2 regions of the Salinisphaera aquimarina genome follow, and region 1 is predicted to be linked to the other one. Evidence: riboswitches for the same ligand, from Rfam matches in the RefSeq annotation. Region 1 holds a riboswitch; the other holds the start of a gene.
What was found. Region 1 has a riboswitch for glycine ahead of gcvT (glycine cleavage system aminomethyltransferase GcvT). Riboswitches for the same ligand answer to the same signal wherever they lie in the genome.
Positions count from the first base shown of each region.

Region 2: linked by a shared signal. The riboswitch ahead of ACFOSU_RS10925 (D-amino acid dehydrogenase) and the one ahead of gcvT (glycine cleavage system aminomethyltransferase GcvT) in region 1 are both predicted to bind glycine.

Region 1 is NZ_JBHRSS010000010.1:211,458-220,071, forward strand. It holds gene ACFOSU_RS20340 (UPF0149 family protein) at 1-317, shown strand, start outside; gene pepP (Xaa-Pro aminopeptidase) at 317-1,669, shown strand; gene ubiH (2-octaprenyl-6-methoxyphenyl hydroxylase) at 1,666-2,913, shown strand; gene ACFOSU_RS20355 (UbiH/UbiF/VisC/COQ6 family ubiquinone biosynthesis hydroxylase) at 2,910-4,118, shown strand; glycine riboswitch at 4,177-4,266, shown strand; glycine riboswitch at 4,289-4,369, shown strand; gene gcvT (glycine cleavage system aminomethyltransferase GcvT) at 4,426-5,538, shown strand; gene gcvH (glycine cleavage system protein GcvH) at 5,601-5,996, shown strand; gene gcvPA (aminomethyl-transferring glycine dehydrogenase subunit GcvPA) at 6,066-7,451, shown strand; gene tpx (thiol peroxidase) at 7,484-7,990, shown strand; gene gcvPB (aminomethyl-transferring glycine dehydrogenase subunit GcvPB) at 8,216-8,614, shown strand, end outside.
Region 2 is NZ_JBHRSS010000004.1:124,710-133,323, forward strand. It holds gene ACFOSU_RS10910 (TRAP transporter large permease) at 1-330, opposite strand, end outside; gene ACFOSU_RS10915 (TRAP transporter small permease subunit) at 407-982, opposite strand; gene ACFOSU_RS10920 (SDR family NAD(P)-dependent oxidoreductase) at 1,262-2,083, shown strand; gene ACFOSU_RS10925 (D-amino acid dehydrogenase) at 2,278-3,501, opposite strand; glycine riboswitch at 3,667-3,763, opposite strand; gene ACFOSU_RS10930 (GGDEF domain-containing protein) at 4,187-5,317, shown strand; gene ACFOSU_RS10935 (DEAD/DEAH box helicase) at 5,357-7,144, opposite strand; gene ACFOSU_RS10940 (cupin domain-containing protein) at 7,305-7,670, shown strand; gene ACFOSU_RS10945 (thioesterase family protein) at 7,886-8,614, shown strand, end outside.

The sequences.
Region 1 (8,614 bases):
AGCCGCTGCTGCCCGACGACGAGGTCGAACTCGAACGCCGGGTGCAGGCGTTGGCGCGCTGGTGTGCGGGCTTTCTCTATGGTCTGAGCGCCGACGGCGAATTCGATCTGTCGCGGCTGTCGGCCGAGGTGCGCGAAGTGGTCGGTGATCTCACCGAGTTGTCGCGCGCCGGTCTGACCGCCGAAGACAGCGACGGCGAGTCGGCCGAAGGCGACTACGCCGAGCTGGTGGAATACGTGCGCGTCGGGGTACAGATGATTTTCCTGGAACTGCAGCCCAAACGCGAAGGCCCGGCCAAGCGGGAGTCGCTGCATTGATGGCTGCGCCGCTACGCGACCAGAGCCATCTGCGCCATGTCGATCATCAGCCCGATCACAGCGCCCGCCGACGCCGGCTCAGACAGATCCTCGGTGACGACGGCATCGCCGTGATCGCGGCCACGCCGGAACGCAATCGCAACAACGATGTGGACTATCCCTACCGGCCCAACAGCGATTTTCGCTACCTGACCGGGTTCTGTGAACCGGAAGCGGTGGCGGTACTCGCGCCGGGCTTTGCCGAGGGCGACTATCTGCTGTTCTGTCGCGAGCGCAACGTCGAGCAGGAGACCTGGGTCGGCCATCGCGCCGGCGTCGAGGGCGCCATGGCCTGGTACGGCGCCGACAAGGCACTGGCGATCGACGATTTCGATACCTGGCTGCCACGCCTGTTCAACGGCCGCAAACGGCTCTATATCACCCTCGGCGAGCACCCGGATTTCGAGCACGGCGTACTGCGCGCGCTGGAAAACATGCGCAGCCAGGGCCGGCGGGGCGAGCCGCCCGAGCATATCGTCGCGCTCGACAAGATTCTCCACGAGATGCGTCTGCGCAAGTCGTCCGACGAGATCCGCCTGCTGCGCGAAGCCGCCGCCACCTCGGCGCGCGCCCACGTCGCCGCGATGCAGGCCGCCACGCCCGGCATGTACGAGTACCAGCTGGCGGCCGTGCTGCACTATGAGTTCGAGCGCGATGGCATGAGCTGGGCCTACCCCAGCATCGTCGGCGCGGGCGCCAACGGCTGTGTGCTGCACTATATCGAGAACAGCGCCCAGATCGCGGACGGCGATCTGGTGCTCATCGATGCCGGCGCCGAATATCGCGGCTATGCCGGCGACATCACCCGCACGTTTCCGGTCAACGGCACGTTCAGCGATGCCCAGCGTCGGCTCTATGCCGTCGTACTGGCGGCCAACAAGGCAGCGATCGCCGCGGCCCGCCCCGGCGTGCCCGCCAACGCGCCGCATCAGGCCGCGCTGCGGGTGCTGGTCGAGGGCATGATCGAGCTGGGCCTGCTCGCCGGAGACGCCGACGACGTCATCGAAACCGAGCGCTATCGTGCGTTTTTCATGCACGGCACCAGCCATTGGCTGGGCATGGACGTGCACGACGTGGGCGACTACAAGAGCGACGAGGAATGGCGCCTGCTCGAACCGGGCATGGTGCTGACCGTCGAGCCGGGACTGTACGTGCGCGCCGGCAGCGAAACCGCGCCGTCGGCGTACTGGAACCTCGGTATTCGCGTGGAAGACGACGTCGTCATTACCGACGACGGCTGCGAGGTGCTTACGGCTGATGTGCCCAAGGACATCGACGCCATCGAGGCGCTGATGGCGGGCACCGACGGATGAGCGGATCGCGGCAGCGCGAATACGATATCGCGGTGGTGGGCGGCGGCCTGGCCGGCGCCAGTCTGGCCTGTGCGCTTGCCGACAGCGGACTGTCGATCGCGCTCATCGAGGCGGTGCCGTTCGACGCGCCCGCCGATGCCAATATGGCCGCGCGCACCACGGCCATCGCCTGGGGCACGCGGGCACTGTTCGAGCGCCTGGATCTGTGGTCGGCCATGGCCCGCGATGCCGCGCCTATCAAGCGCCTGCATGTATCCCAGAAAGCGAGCTTCGGCACGGTGCGCGTGGCTGCCGACGAATACGATCTGCCGGCGCTGGGCTATGTATTGCCCAATCTGGCCATGATCGCGGCGCTGCGCGCGCGCCTCGCCGAGCTGGAGAAAGTCGACGTGATCGCGCCGGCGCGTTTCCAGGCGTTGCGTTATCCCGAGGGCGGCGAGCAGGTCGAGATCACGCTCACCCACGCCGAAACCGAGGCGCCGCAGACTCTGAGCGCGCGCCTGCTCATCGGTGCCGACGGGGCGAAATCCTCGGTGCGCGAAGCGCTGGGGATCGGCGCGCGCGTGGACGATTACCACCAGCGCGCGCTGATCACCATCGTGCGCCCCGAGCGCCCGCACGACGGCTGTGCCTTTGAGCGCTTCACCCCGGACGGCCCGGTCGCCGTGTTGCCGCGTAGCCGCGACAGCTGTGCGGTGGTATGGACGCTGCCAACGGAAGCCGCCGAACGCATGTGCGCGATCGACGACGACGCCTTCACCGCCGCGCTGCAGGAGGCTTTCGGGCAGCGTCTGGGCCAGCTCACCCTCGACGGCCCGCGCGGCAGCTACCCGCTGGCCCGCGTGCTCTGCGATCGCGCGGTTTCCACGCGCGCGGCGCTGATCGGCAACGCCGGGCATTCGCTGCACCCGGCGGCCGCCCAGGGCTTCAACCTGGCTATTCGCGATGCGCTGGTGCTGGCCGCCATGCTGCGCGAACGCCTGGATGCGGACCCGGATCTCGACCCGGGCAATGCGGATCTGCTCGCGGCCTGGGCCGAGGCGCGCGCGCCCGATCAGCATCGGGTCGCCAATTTCACCGATGCGATCGTGCGCGTTTTTTCCAACCGCCTGCCGGGCCTGGGCGGCGCCCGCGCGGCCGGGCTGGTCGGGTTGTCGCTGCTGCCCGCGATCCGTCACGACATGGCCCGTCGCAGCATGGGCATGGCCGTGGCGCCCGGTATCGACTCCGGTGTGTCGTCATGAGCCGCGCCGGCGCACCCCGCTACGACGTTGCCGTGGTCGGCGGTGGCATGGTGGGCGCGGTGCTCGCGGTCGCGCTCGAACAGACCGGATTTGCGGTGGCCCTGATCGAGGCGAAACAGCCCGGCCGCTTCGATGCCCAGGCCGATTACGATCTGCGCCTGTCGGCGATCGCGCCGGGCCCGCGACGCGTGCTCGCCAATCTGGGGCTGTGGGAGACGGTCGAGCGCACCCGCGCCTGTGCCTTCACCGGGATGAAGGTCTGGGATGCGGGTGGCCATGCCGAACTGTTTCTCGAACACACGGCCATCGGCCTGCCCGAACTCGGTCATATCGTCGAGAACGAACTGGTGGTGGACACCGCTTGGCAGACGCTGGGCAGCGTCGATGTGTTCTGTCCGGCCATGCTCGCGGATCTGGAGATCGAGCCCGATCGCGCCTGCCTGCGCCTGGATGACGATAGCGTGATCACCGCTGCGCTGGTGGTCGGCGCGGAAGGCGCCAATTCGCCGGTGCGCGGTTTTGCCGGCATCGAGACGACCGGCTGGGCCTATGGCCAGCGCTGCACGGTCGGCGCGGTGACCCCCGAGAAGCATCATCGCCATATCGCCTGGCAACGCTTCACCGAAACCGGGCCGGTCGCTTTCCTGCCGTTGTCGGACGGGCGCTGCTCGCTGGCCTGGCACGCCGACGAGGCGCTGGCCGACGAGTTGAAAGCACTCGATCACGATGCTTTCTGTGCGCGTCTGACCGAGGCCAGCGGCGGGGTGCTGGGCAAAATCGAGAAGATGGATACGCGCGCGGCGTTTCCGCTGAAACTGCTGCACGCAAAACGCTACTGTGATCACCGCATCGCGCTGGCCGGTGACGCCGCCCATGTGCTGCATCCGATGGCCGGGCAGGGGGTCAACCTGGGTCTGCTCGACGTGGCCGAACTGGTGGGCGCGCTCGAGGCCGGCCGCGAGGCGGGTCGCGATGCCGGTGATCTGACTTATCTCAAGCGCTATCAGCGTGCGCGCATGGCCGAAAACCTGTTGATGATGGGCGCCACCGACGCGCTCAAGCGGGTCTATGGCAGTCGCCTGCCGTGGCTGCGACAGCTGCGCGAACAGGCGATCGCCAGCGCGGCCGGGCTGGCGCCCGTCCGCCAGCTGATGATCCATCATGCGGTGGGTCTGGCGGCCGACGGCCCGCGTCTGCTGCGCTGAGCCGGGTCTTTACCGGCTTGGCGCGGCGTGAGCGCATCGGTATAGTCGGGTTTCGATCGCGAATCGCGTGGGAGAGAGCGGGCTGGACCCGCCGCCGAAGGCGCACACCGCCCGGAAACGCTCAGGCAACACGGACCGCGCGACCGTCCGGCTGATAACAACGGCCGGACAAGATCGACTCTGGAGAGCAGCCGCCGCGAGCGGTTCACCGACGGGGCAAATCTCTCAGGTGCCAGGACAGAGGGGCGACAGGGCAAAAGCCTTGGTCGTTTCGTGTCCGTCATTTCCTGGTAACGAGAGAACCCGCATGGCCAAACGCACTCCGCTTTACGACGCGCATGTCGCTCTCGAGGCCAAGATGGTCGATTTCGCCGGCTGGGACATGCCCATCGACTACGGTTCCCAGATTGCCGAGCACAAGGCCGTGCGCGATAACGCCGGCATGTTCGATGTCTCGCATATGGCGGTGGTCGATATCCACGGCGACGAGGCGCGCGAGTTTCTGCGCTATGTCATGGCCAACGATATTGCCAAGGCGGACGACGCCGGCCGCGCGATCTACACCTGCATGCTCAATACCCGCGGTGGCGTGATCGACGATCTGATCGTCTACCACTTGGGCGGCGGCTTCTATCGCGTCGTCGTCAATGCGGCGACCACGAAAAAGGACCTGGCCTGGCTGCAGAGCCAGGCGCGCGAGCGCCAGGTCGAGATCGATCATCGCGAGGATCTGGCGATCATCGCCGTGCAGGGCCCGCGCGCCCGTGAGCTCGCCGGCGAGGTGCTCGACGACGATCTCGCCGCGCGCGCCGCGAAGCTCAAACCGTTCAATGCCGTGGTCGAAGGCGATATCTCGGTCGGTCGCACCGGCTATACCGGCGAAGACGGCTACGAAATCGTGCTGCCCGTTGCCGACGCGCCCGGCATGTGGAAACGCCTGCGCCAGGCCGGCGTGGCGCCGGTGGGTCTGGGTGCGCGCGACACGCTGCGCCTGGAGGCCGGGCTCAATCTCTACGGCCAGGACATGGACGAGGACCGCACCCCGCTCGAATCCGGGCTGGGCTGGACCGTGGCGTTCGACCCCGAGGGGCGCGAATTCATCGGCCGCGACGCACTCGAACACGCCAAGGCCGAGGGCGTGCCCATGAAGCTCGTGGGGCTGGTGCTCGAAGGTCGTGGCGTGATGCGCTCGCATTCTGCCGTGCGCGAGGCCGACAGCGAGAACGACGACGCCAAGGCTGCCGAAGGCGAGGTCACCAGCGGCAGCTACGCGCCCACCCTGTCGCGCTCGATCGGCCTGGCCCGTGTGCCCGTCGACTGGCAGGACAGCGTTCAGGTACAGATCCGCGACAAGTGGCTGCCCGCGCGTATCGTCGCCTATCCCTTTGTGCGTAACGGCAAGAGCCGTATCGACGACTGACATCCTTTACCACTAACCTTGGCCTGACCTGTGTCGGACACGAGCCATTACAAGGAATAACCATGAGCGATATCCCCAAGGAACTGTTCTATACCAAGACCCACGAATGGATCGGCAATGACGGCGACGGCACGGTCACGGTCGGCATCACCGACTACGCGCAGTCGGCGCTCGGCGACCTGGTATTCGTGGAACTGCCCGAAACCGGAACCAAGGTCAGTGCCGGCGACGGCGTCGCCGTGGTCGAGTCGGTCAAGGCCGCGTCGGATATCTATGCGCCGGTGGCCGGCGAGATCGCGGAGATCAACGAGCAACTGGCGGATTCGCCGGAACTGGTCAACGAGGATCCGTTCGGCGAAGGCTGGCTGTTCAAGCTCAGCGTCGAGGACGAAGACGCGCTCGATGATCTGCTCGATTCCGACGCCTATCAGGCCGTGGTCGAGGACGAGGAAGACTGATCCACCGCCCGCACTGGCCCTATGGACGCAGCCGCTGGCGCTGCGCGTTCCGCGAATTCACGAGACATCATGCCGTTCATTCCGCATACCGATGATGATATCCAGACCATGCTCACTGCGGTGGGCGTGGCGGCGATCGACGATCTGTTCGACGAGATCGACCCCAGCCTGCGCAACGTCTCGCTCGACGGCATTCCCGAGGGCGCCAGCGAACAGGCGATCACCCGGCTCATGCACGAGCGCGCCGCGCGCGACGCCGGCGGGCTGTGCTTTATCGGTGCCGGCGCCTATGAGCATCATGTTCCGGCGGCGGTCTGGGAAGTGGCGACCCGTGGCGAGTTCTACAGCGCCTATACGCCGTATCAGCCCGAAGCCAGCCAGGGCACGCTGCAGCTGGTCTATGAATACCAGACCATGATGTGCGGGCTTACCGGCATGGACGTGGCCAACGCCTCGCTCTATGACGGCGCGTCCGCGCTGGCCGAGGCCGTGCTCATGGCCGTGCGCGCCAACCGCAAGTCCAGGTCCAATCGCGTGCTCATGCCGGCCGGCGTGCATCCGTTCTATCGCGAGGTCGCGCACAACATCTGTGCCAATCAGGGCGTCGTGTTCGAAGCCCTGGAATACGAGCCTGCCAGCGGTACCGTCGATTTGAACGCGCTCGAGCGCTGGGCCGGGGAGGACGTGACCGCGCTGGTGATACCGCAGCCGAATTTCTTCGGCGGGCTCGAAGACGTGAACACGCTCACCGATTGGGCCCACACCAACGGCGCCATTGCCATCGGCGTGATCAATCCGGTCGCGCTGGCGCTGCTCGCCGAGCCGGGGCGCTGGGGCAGCGGCGAGGGCGCGGATATCGTGGTTGGCGAAGGCCAGCCGCTGGGCGCGCCGATGGCCGGCGGCGGCCCGTATTTCGGCATTCTCTGCTGTCGCAAAAAGCATGTACGCCAGATGCCGGGCCGCGTGGTCGGACGCACCCAGGATATCGAGGGCAGGGACGGTTATGTACTCACCCTGCAGCCGCGCGAACAGCATATCCGTCGCTCCAAGGCGACTTCGAATATCTGCACCAATCAGGGCCTGTTGGTCACCGCGGCGACCATCCATATGAGCCTGCTCGGGCCGCAGGGGCTGGAAAGCGTGGCGGCGGCGTCGGTGGCCAACACCCAGGCGCTGGTCGAGCGGCTGACTGCGATCGACGGCGTCGAGCGAGTCTTCGATGGCCCCTGTTTCCACGAGTGCGTGCTGCGACTGCCGGCCGCTGCCGACGCGGTGCTCGAGGCGCTGGCCGAGAAGGATATCTTCGGCGGTCTCGCACTCCGGCCCTTCTTTGGCTCGCTCGAAAACTGCGTGCTTGTCTGCGCGACCGAAACCAAGACCGATGCCGACCTCGATGCCTACGCCCGTGCTTTGAGCGATGTGCTCGACGCGCGCGCCGCGGCCTCGGTGGCCTGATTTTTCGTCATACCCCGTTACAAGGATTGTTCATGAGCCAGACCATCACCCTGCGCGGTACCCCCTGTGCCGTGGCCGGCACACTGCCTGCGCCCGGCGACAGCCTCGCCGATTTCACCCTGACCACCGCCAAGCTGGCTGATGTCTCGCTCGCCGATTACGCGGGCAAGCGCAAGATATTCAATATCTTTCCGAGCATGGATACGCCGACCTGCGCGCTCTCGGTCAAGCGCTTCAACGCCGAGGTCGACGCGCTGGACAATGTCGTGCTGTTCCAGATCTCGGCGGATCTCCCGTTCGCGCACAGCCGTTTCTGTACCGCTGAAGGGCTGGACAACGGCGTGGCCCTGTCGATGATGCGCGACAAGCGCTTCGCCGAGGACTACGGCGTGCTCATGGCCGAGGGGCCGATGGCCGGCATATGTGCGCGCGCAGTGATCGTCGCCGACGAGCACGACGTGGTGCTGCACAGCGAACTGGTGCCTGAACTCGCTCAGGAACCGAAGTATGAAGACGCATTGGCCGCGCTCAAGGTCTGAGCTTCTCCGGGAATACGTCTGAAGAAATCTGTTCGCAGATAAACGCAGATACAAGAGAAAGAGCGGGATAGAAAGATTTTTCCAAGCGCAACGCTCGACGGGTCAGCCATCATCCGCGAGTGGCGCGCTGACTTTCTTCATCTGCGTCTATCTGCGTTCATCTGCGGATAAAAAGTATTCCCGGCCGCAAACCCACATATCAGCAAACGCTGCAGTCGAAACGCCATGACCGAAAAACTGATCTTCGAATACAGCCGTCCCGGTCGCCAGGCCCGTGCCCAGGCGCCGGCCCATGCGCCGAGCCGCGAGCAGGCGATGGCGAACGTACCGGCGGCGCTGCGGCGCACATCCGTGCTCGGGCTGCCGGAGGTCTCGGAGATGGATGCGGTACGCCACTACACGCGGCTGTCGCAGCTCAATTTCTCTATCGACACGCATTTCTACCCGCTGGGCTCGTGCACGATGAAGCACAACCCGCGGGCCTGTAACACGCTGGCATCGCTGCCCGGTTTCCTGAATCGTCATCCGTTGGCGCCGGTGAGTCACGGCCAGGGCTTCATGGCCTGTCTGTTCGATCTCCAGCAGATGCTGACCACGGTCACCGGCATGGCCGCCGTGTCGCTC
Region 2 (8,614 bases), on a different contig from region 1:
AACCGAGATGGCCAGGCCGCCGCGCATGCGTCCGAACAGCACGCCCATGGTTTCCAGCAGGTCTTCGGCGAGCTTGGACTTCTCCAGCATCACGCCCATGAAGACGAAGAACGGGACCGCCACCAGCTGGTAGTTGTCCATGATGTTGCCGAATATGCGTCCCGGCAGGATATTCAACCGGGCCATGCGAAAGACCGGCTCCCAGGGCAGCGTCAACCCGAAATGAGTGACCATGTCGCTGCCGATGAGCGTGAACAGCACGGCCGTGCCGCCGAGGGTGAAGGCCACCGGATAGCCGATCAGCAACAGGCTGATGGCCACGGCGAACATCCACAGGGAAAGATAATCCACTAGCGACGCCCTCCGGCGGCAGAGAGGTCCAGGGACAGGTCAGCTGTCGGCATGGCTAAAGTCCGTCGGTCTGTTCGGTGGCGGGTTCGGACTCGGCCACCTCGCCGTAACCCGGCACGCCGCGTAGAAACGCGATGTTCTTGATCACCTGACTGATGCCCTGCAGGATCAGCATAGCGAATGCCGCCAGCATCATGGCCTTGATCGGATAGCGTGGCAGCCCGCCGGGGTTCGGGCTTTGCTCGAGATAGGACCAGGAGCGCTCCACGTAGCCGTAGCAGAAATACAGCCCGAAAACGCAGAATGGCATCAGGAAAGCGAAGGTGCCGAAGATATCGATCCATGCACGCGCTCTGGCACTCAGTCGGCTGTAGACGATGTCCACGCGCACATGACCGTCGACCGAGAGCACATAGGCCGCACCGAGCAGAAAGATCAGATCGAACGCGTAGGTCTGCATTTCCAGATACACGTTGGCGCTGAGTTGTACCCCCAGGTAATGGCCGAGATAACGCGTGATCACGTTATAGGCGCCGATGAGCACCATTGCCGCGGCCAGCCACCACATCAGCTTGCCCAACGCGGTCGAGAACGCATCGATGGCGCGGGCCAGTCCCAGAAGAATTGTCACGATCTGCCCTCGAACGCTGTGGCTGGATGGGTACGCGCGATATCACGCAGGCGCGCAAGCTTATCGGACAGGATGGCTGCGAACAAAACCGCGACCTAGGAAACCGCCCTGCACCGGTCGCCCGGAGTGAGCCACTGCGATCGTGCTCGGGTCGACCACGCGCCACAACTAGGCGGGCTCTATCGTCGGGCTTTCACCACGACAAGTCGCAAGCATCGGGTAGTATCAATCGCACCGCCCGGGGCAACCGGCGATCATCCAGAACCAGACGAGGCAGACGTGACGCGAAATATACTCATCACCGGTGGCAACAGCGGTATCGGCAAGGAAATGGCCCGCGCCCTCGCAGCCAACGGTGATCGCGTGGTCATCGCTTCCAGCAATCTGGCCAACTCGGAACGGGCCGCCGACGAGATCCGGCGCGCCGACTCGGCCGCGCAGGTCGAAGCGATGGCGCTGGATCTGTCGAATTTCGAAGCGATCGATCGATTTGCCGACGATCTGTTGCAGCGCATGCCGGTGATCGACGTGCTGATTCTCAACGCCGGGCTCTACACCCACGGCGCGCGGCGGCTCGACAACGGTCTCGAAGCCATGATCGGGGTCATGCATTTCGGGCATTTTCGTCTTACGCAACGTCTGCTGGATGCCGTGTGCGCCGCCGACGCCGGCCGCATTGTCGTCACCAGTTCCTATGCGCACCGGATTGGCCGTATCCGCCAGGCCAGTTTCGAGGATCCGTCCCTGCGCCATATATCACTCGAAGGCTACGCCCAGGCAAAGCTCGCCAATCTGTTGTTCACCCGGGAACTGGCGCGGCGGCTTGCCGATACGTCAGTAACGGTGAACGCTTTTCATCCCGGCTCCGTCGCCACCGGCATCTGGCAGGAACTGCCCGGCCCCTTGCAGCGTCTGTTCGGCCTGTTCCTGGTCGACTCCGAACAAGGCGCCGACACCGGCGTATGGCTGGCAAACGCCGATGAAGCGCGCGAGCACAGCGGTGAGTATTTCTACAAGCGCCGGATCACGAAGACATCGTCCGCCAGCCGGGACAGGCAGCTCGCCGCGTGGCTCTGGAAAGACAGTGAAGCACGCATGTAGGCAGTACGCTTCGCGCTCCGCGTGCCTGGAACGAAAGCCGCAGACGAGCTGGCATATCGACGTTTCAATGCCGGCGCCGGTATCGGCGGAACGCCAGTTGCCTGCGATGTCGACGGCGCTGCGCATGTTTCTTGGTCGCCGGCGCCGCCTCATTGTTCTCAGGTGAAGCGGCGGCCGCGTTGCTCGTCCGCCGATCAGGCTGTGCCCACACGATCCTGGATGATCGTGGCGATCGCGTCCGCCGTGCCTGCGGACAGCGTCCAGCCGAGATGGCCATGACCGGTGTTGTAGAACACCCGCGGTGAATTGCCCGGCCCGACCCGGGGCATCATGTCGGGCAACATCGGACGCAGCCCGGCCCAGGGCACCACGCTGCGCGTGCTCACGCCCGGAAACAGCTGCTGCACCCATTCGGTCAGGGGTTCGATGCGATCGGCCCGGATATCGCGGTTGAAGCCGTTGAACTCGGCAGATCCGGCCACGCGCAGGCGCTGACCGAGGCGGCTGCTGACCAGCTTGGTGGCGTCGTCGAGCAGGCTTACCTGGGGCGCGGCGGCCTGCGACGCCTCATCGTCGAGATTGACCGTGATCGAATAGCCTTTCACCGGATAGACGTTGACACGATCGCCCACCTGGGCAGCCATGGTGCGACTGGCCGTACCGGCGCACATCACCATGGCATCGAAACGGTGCTCGGTGTCGCCTTCCGGCGCGCTCGAGGTGACGGTCACGCCGTTCTCGTCCACCGTCAGTTTCTGTACATCGTGCTCGTAGCGCAGTTTGGCACCGCGTTTTTCGGCCGCGCGTGCCAGGCCGTTGCTGTATTTATGAATATCGCCGGTGGAATCGCTTTCGGTGAAGAAACCGCCGTAGTAATCACCAGCCAGCGTCGGCTCGATCTGGCGCATTTCGCCGACGGTCACGGCGCGACGCTCGAGGCCGCCCGCGGCGAGCATGGCGGTGACTTTCTCTGCGTGCTGAAACGACGCCTTGTCCCGATAGATATGCAGGATGCCCTTCTGCTTGAGATCGAAGTCGATATTCTCTTCTTCGGCCCAGGAAAACAGATATTGTCGTGCTTCTATTGCGAGCCGCGCGGTGTCTGTGGTGTTTTGCTCATAGCGGGGAATAGCGCGCATGAACTCGAAGAACCACGACAACTTGTGCCAGGAAGGCTTGGGATTGACCAATAATGGGGCATCGCGACGGAACATCCATTTGAGCCCCTTGGCGACCATGCCCCAGTTGTTCCAGACTTCGGCGTTCGATGCCGATAGCTGGCCGCCGTTGGCGAACGATGTTTCCATGGCGGCATAACGGTTGCGATCGAACAGGGTGACGTCGAATCCGCGCCGGGTGAGCGCATAAGCCGTGGTGACACCGGAAATGCCGCCACCGATCACTGCAATATGTTTCATATGTCTCTCGTGTCTGACGTAAAGGTTGATGACCCCGCGATGCACGCGGGCACGCCCCTTCCGTTTCTGGACCTGAGAGATTCACGACACGCCGTCAACGGCACGCTCGTTTGCTCCTTCGGTGCGACCCACATCTTGCGATGCCGGCTGCTCTTCGGATGATCTGACGCGATATCGGTCCGGTGGCCTGAGAGTTTCCGGGGCGGTTGCTCCTTCGGCGCCGGCGAATACAGGACTCGACGAACTCTCCCGATATCGCGTGACAACAACGCTGCAGCGTGGGCTCCAGCGATGCGGTCATGATAATCGATCGGTTCTACGGAACAAAAGCACGACACGTGCCAGCGGGGCGCGAATAGACCTTGTGCCACTAAGGATATACGCGCGGTCGGCCGATAGCTTTGGTCACTGGCGCCGTTCGATGATTTCTGGTTTATTGAATACCTAGCGTGAGATAAGCCGGCTATGGGACTCATGGAAACGGGAAAGTTCCGCGCGTGCTTCTTTCCATCGTCGATATCGAGGAATATATCGGCGGAATCATGGATTCGCGATATTCCAAGCTCTGAACAGACTAATGGGTTAATGGCTGCGATCAATCCCGTCGAGCCGTCCAGCTCTTTGGCCAGCTCATTTCATAACTTTGATGACACCATGGACGGATCCGCCGCTGCCTCCTCGACCCATGCGCGACAAGACGACCGTGTGGCGTGACTTCGGGTCGACCGCAGTAGCCGGACGGTCGGCTGCAACCGGCGCGCGTCATGAGAGCACGCTGCTGTTCTCGACCACGGCCGGTTTCCGGGCCGTATTTCTGCGCCTGGTGTATATGTCGCTGGGCATACACGCCGGCCTGTTCGCGCTGTTCGTCGTACTGGATGTCACGGTGCTCGTCTACGCCAATGGCATCAGCGTGCTGCTCTACGGACTCTGTATTGGGCTTATGCATCGTGCGTTCGATCATGCGACGCTGCTGATCGCCTGCGGCGAAGTGATTACGCACTCGCTCGTTGCCACCCTGCTCCTGGGCTGGTCCAGCGGGTTTCACTACTATCTTCTGATCCTGCCGCCACTGCTGTTCCTCAGCAATCTGTCGATGCGGCATTGCTTGTTGTCGGTCATCGCGCTGGCGCTTGGCTACGTGCAGTTCAACGTCGTGTTCGAGCATGCGGCCGCGCTGAACCCCTTATCGACCCCGGTGCTGTCGGCGTTTCGTTATATCAACATGTGTATCGTGATCGCCACGATTGGTGTGCTTTCGTATATGTACCGCGCCAATGTCACCGCAGTTGTGGTCCGCTTGCGCGAACTGGCCGCGACCGATCCTTTGACCGGCCTCACCAACCGCCGGGAATTCTTTCGCCGGACCGGAATACAAACAGCGGAATCGCGAAAAAACCCTCTTTACTCGCTGGTTCTCGCGGATATCGACAACTTCAAGCGCGTCAACGATACCTATGGGCACGAGGTGGGCGACCGGCTGTTGCTGGATGTGTGCGACGTGCTGCGTGCGAGCAGTCGGGATATCGATCTCGTAACCCGTTGGGGCGGCGAGGAGTTTCTGCTCATGCTGCCCGGCGCCGATATGGTCATGGCGGCGCGGGTCGCGGAACGTGCGCGGTGGGCTGTGCTAGGCGCTCGTATTCGCGCACACGAAACCGATCACGCGATCACCATGACCTTTGGCGTGGCCGAGCGCCAGGCAGACGAGGACGTCGAATTATGCATCGCCCGTGCGGACGAAGCGTTGCGTATCGGCAAGCGTAACGGCAAGGACCGGGTCGAACTCGCCCGCCCGGCGAGCACGCAGACATGAAGCCGCGCCGGGCAACGCCCGGCGCTCAGAGGTCGTGACCTATTTCTTCGGCTTGCCGCTCTTCTTGCCGCCCTTGGGTTTTTTGCCAGCCTTGCGCTTCGCCGCTGGCGGCTGGGTGCGACGACCCGGCGCGGGCGCCGGAAACGCGCCCTCGACGCGGCTGATGGCGAGCTGACGATTCGCCACCCAGACTGTCTTCAGGTGCGAGAATATCTCGGGTGGCATGCCCTGGGGCAGATCGACCATGCTGTGGTCGTCGCGGATGTCGATACGGCCGATATCCTTGCTGTCGACGCCGGCTTCGTTGGCGATTGCGCCGACGATATTGCGTGGCTCGACACCATGTTGATGACCGACTTCGATACGAAATGTTTCCAGATCGCTGTCACTGCCGCGTGGTTTTTTCGAGCGCGGCTTGTCGTTCGCGGTGCCGAATCCGGGGCCGTCGCTGTGCATCGGCACGGGCGAAGCCTTGCCGGCCGCACCCAGTGGCGCGTCGTCGCCCTGCGCCATGAAGGCCAGCGCTGCGGCCATGTCCACGAGTTCCACGTCGTTGGCCCGTCGATACTCCTCGACCAGCGTCCGGAAATAATCCAGCGATTCCGATTCGATCGTCTCGCCGATGCGCTGCTTGAAACGCACCATGCGTTGTTCGTTGACTTCGGCCGCGGTGGGCAAGTCCATCGGCTCGATGGGCTGACGGGTCGCATGCTCGATGGCCTTGAACAGCCGCTTCTCGCGCATGGTCACGAACAGAATGGCATCACCGGCACGCCCTGCCCGTCCGGTGCGACCAATTCGGTGCACGTAGGACTCGGTGTCGTGCGGAATATCGAAATTGATCACGTGACTGATGCGCTCGACGTCGAGCCCACGCGCGGCGACATCCGTGGCCACGATGATATCCAGCTGCTTGTTCTTGAGCCGGGCCACGGTGCGCTCGCGCTGCTGCTGCGGGATATCCCCGTTCAGGGCCGCGCAGGCGTAGCCGCGAGCGGTCAGCTTCTCGGCGAGTTCATCGGTGGCCTTCTTGGTGCGGGCGAACACCAGCATGGCGTCGAAGGGTTCGGCCTCGAGCAGACGCGTAAGCGCGTCGAGCTTGCCCATGCCGCCGCCCACGATCCAGTAGCGCTGACGAATATTTATCGCCGTCGAGGTCTTGTTCTTGATCGTGACTTCTTCGGCATCGCGCAGATGGGTCTTGGCGATCCGCCGAATGGCCGCGGGCATGGTCGCGGAGAACAGCGCGACCTGACGTCGTGGCGGCGTGTTCTCGAAGATCCATTCGACGTCTTCGATGAAGCCCATGCGCAGCATTTCGTCGGCTTCGTCAAGCACCATCCACTCGAGATTCTTGAGCGACAGCGTGCCGCGCTTGAGATGATCCATCACCCGGCCTGGCGTTCCCACGACCACGTCCACGCCACGACGCAACGCCGCCAGCTGCGGGCCATAGCCCTGGCCGCCGTAGATCGGCAGGACGTGAAAATCCTTGATGTGCGAGGCATAGCTCTGAAACGCCTCGGCTACCTGAATGGCGAGTTCGCGCGTCGGCGCGAGCACCAGGGCGCGCGGCGCCTTGCTGCTGTTCTGGCCACTGGCATGAAGCCGCGACAGGATCGGCAACGCGAACGCCGCTGTCTTGCCGGTACCGGTCTGAGCCTGACCGAGCACGTCGCGCCCGGCCAGCAACGGCGGTATGGTTGCAGCCTGAATCGGCGACGGCGATTCGTAGCCGACCGATTCGACGGCTTTCATTACGGCGGCGGACAGACCCAGTTCCGAGAACGGGACGGGGGAGGATTCGAGTTCCGAGGGCGAGGACATGCGTTGCCTGCAGGGTCGGGGCGCGCGAAGTTGCGCCCGGTAAAGAGCCGCGCCAGAACGGCGGCGCCATATTCTACCGTTTTAACGCCGCGTACGGGGTTTTATCGTGATATCTGCGGTAAAACAAGCGCCAATACAGCGGTGAGTCGAGCCAGATTGCATGAAGATCGAAATACGCCGCACGGCGGACTGCGCCGAATACGACACGGATGAACGCTGTGCGATCCTGGAGATCGCTAACGACCCCTCCGATCCAGAGGTTTCCATCGCACGTGCCCGGGTCGCGCCCGGCGTGACGACCGCCTGGCACCGGCTTGTCGATACGCAAGAGCGCTATATCATCCTTACCGGCAAAGGCCGTGTCGAGCTGGCCGATCGCCCCGCGGCAGATGTCGGCCCCGGCGATGTGGTTCGTATCCCGGCCGGGGTTGCACAGCGTATCGAAAATACCGCCGACACTGACTTGCTGTTCTACGCGATCTGCTCGCCCCGCTTTCGTCCCGAGTGCTATATCGCGATGGAATGATGGCGGGTGCGCTCCCCACGATTACGCACCATAGCGTCGTCAGCCGGCGCCTGAGCCACGCGATCTTCATGTGGAGCTGCAAAAACTGTCAATGCTCGGCTACTGCCGGCGCCGATCAGCTCGTCGGCTCGACTCTCGACGCGGCAGGTTGCCGTAATATGCAAGCCGCGCGGCCCCCTTTGTCTGGCGGTCGCGAACAATCATGGGAGTGTCGAATGAGCGGGATGCGGGAGGTGGCGCGCAACAGCGTCCAGAGCTGGGAAATCGATCAGATGGGGCATATGAACGTACAGTTCTATGTCGAAAAAGCCAGCGACGGGCTCGCCACGCTCGCGGTCCAGCTGGGCATGGGGCCGAGCTACGCCCGCGGCCGGCATGCCAGCCTGCGTGAGCGCAATCTGCACGTGCGCTTTCTGCGGGAAAGACGGTCCGGCTCGCCCTATTTCCTGCGCGCCGGCGTACTCGAGGTGTCCACGCAGCAACTGCGCGTCTACCAGGAAATGGTCGACGGTTTATCCGGTGAAATCGCGGCGACCTTCACCAGCGACGTTGAGCTGGTCGATAGCAACTCGGGCCATACGCTTGATCTGCCCGCCTGCGCCCGCAGCCAGGCTATGTCGTGGCAGGCCGAACATCCCGAGCACGGACGCCCTCGCGGCCTCGACATGAGCCCACCGCGACGGGCGCCGACGCTCGCCGAAGCCGAAGCATTGGGCATGGCACACACCTACCAGGCACAGGTGCAGCCGGCCCAGTGTGATGCACAGGGCCGGCTGGCGCGGCGCCACTACATGGGCGCCGTTTCGAACGCGGTGCCCAACCTGCTCGCGCAGACACGCGGAGACGATCGTTCGCGCACACCCAGCATCGGCGGCGCCGCGCTGGAGTATCGCTTTGTCTACCGTGAGACCCCACGTGCCGGCGACGTCCTCACGCTGCGCAGC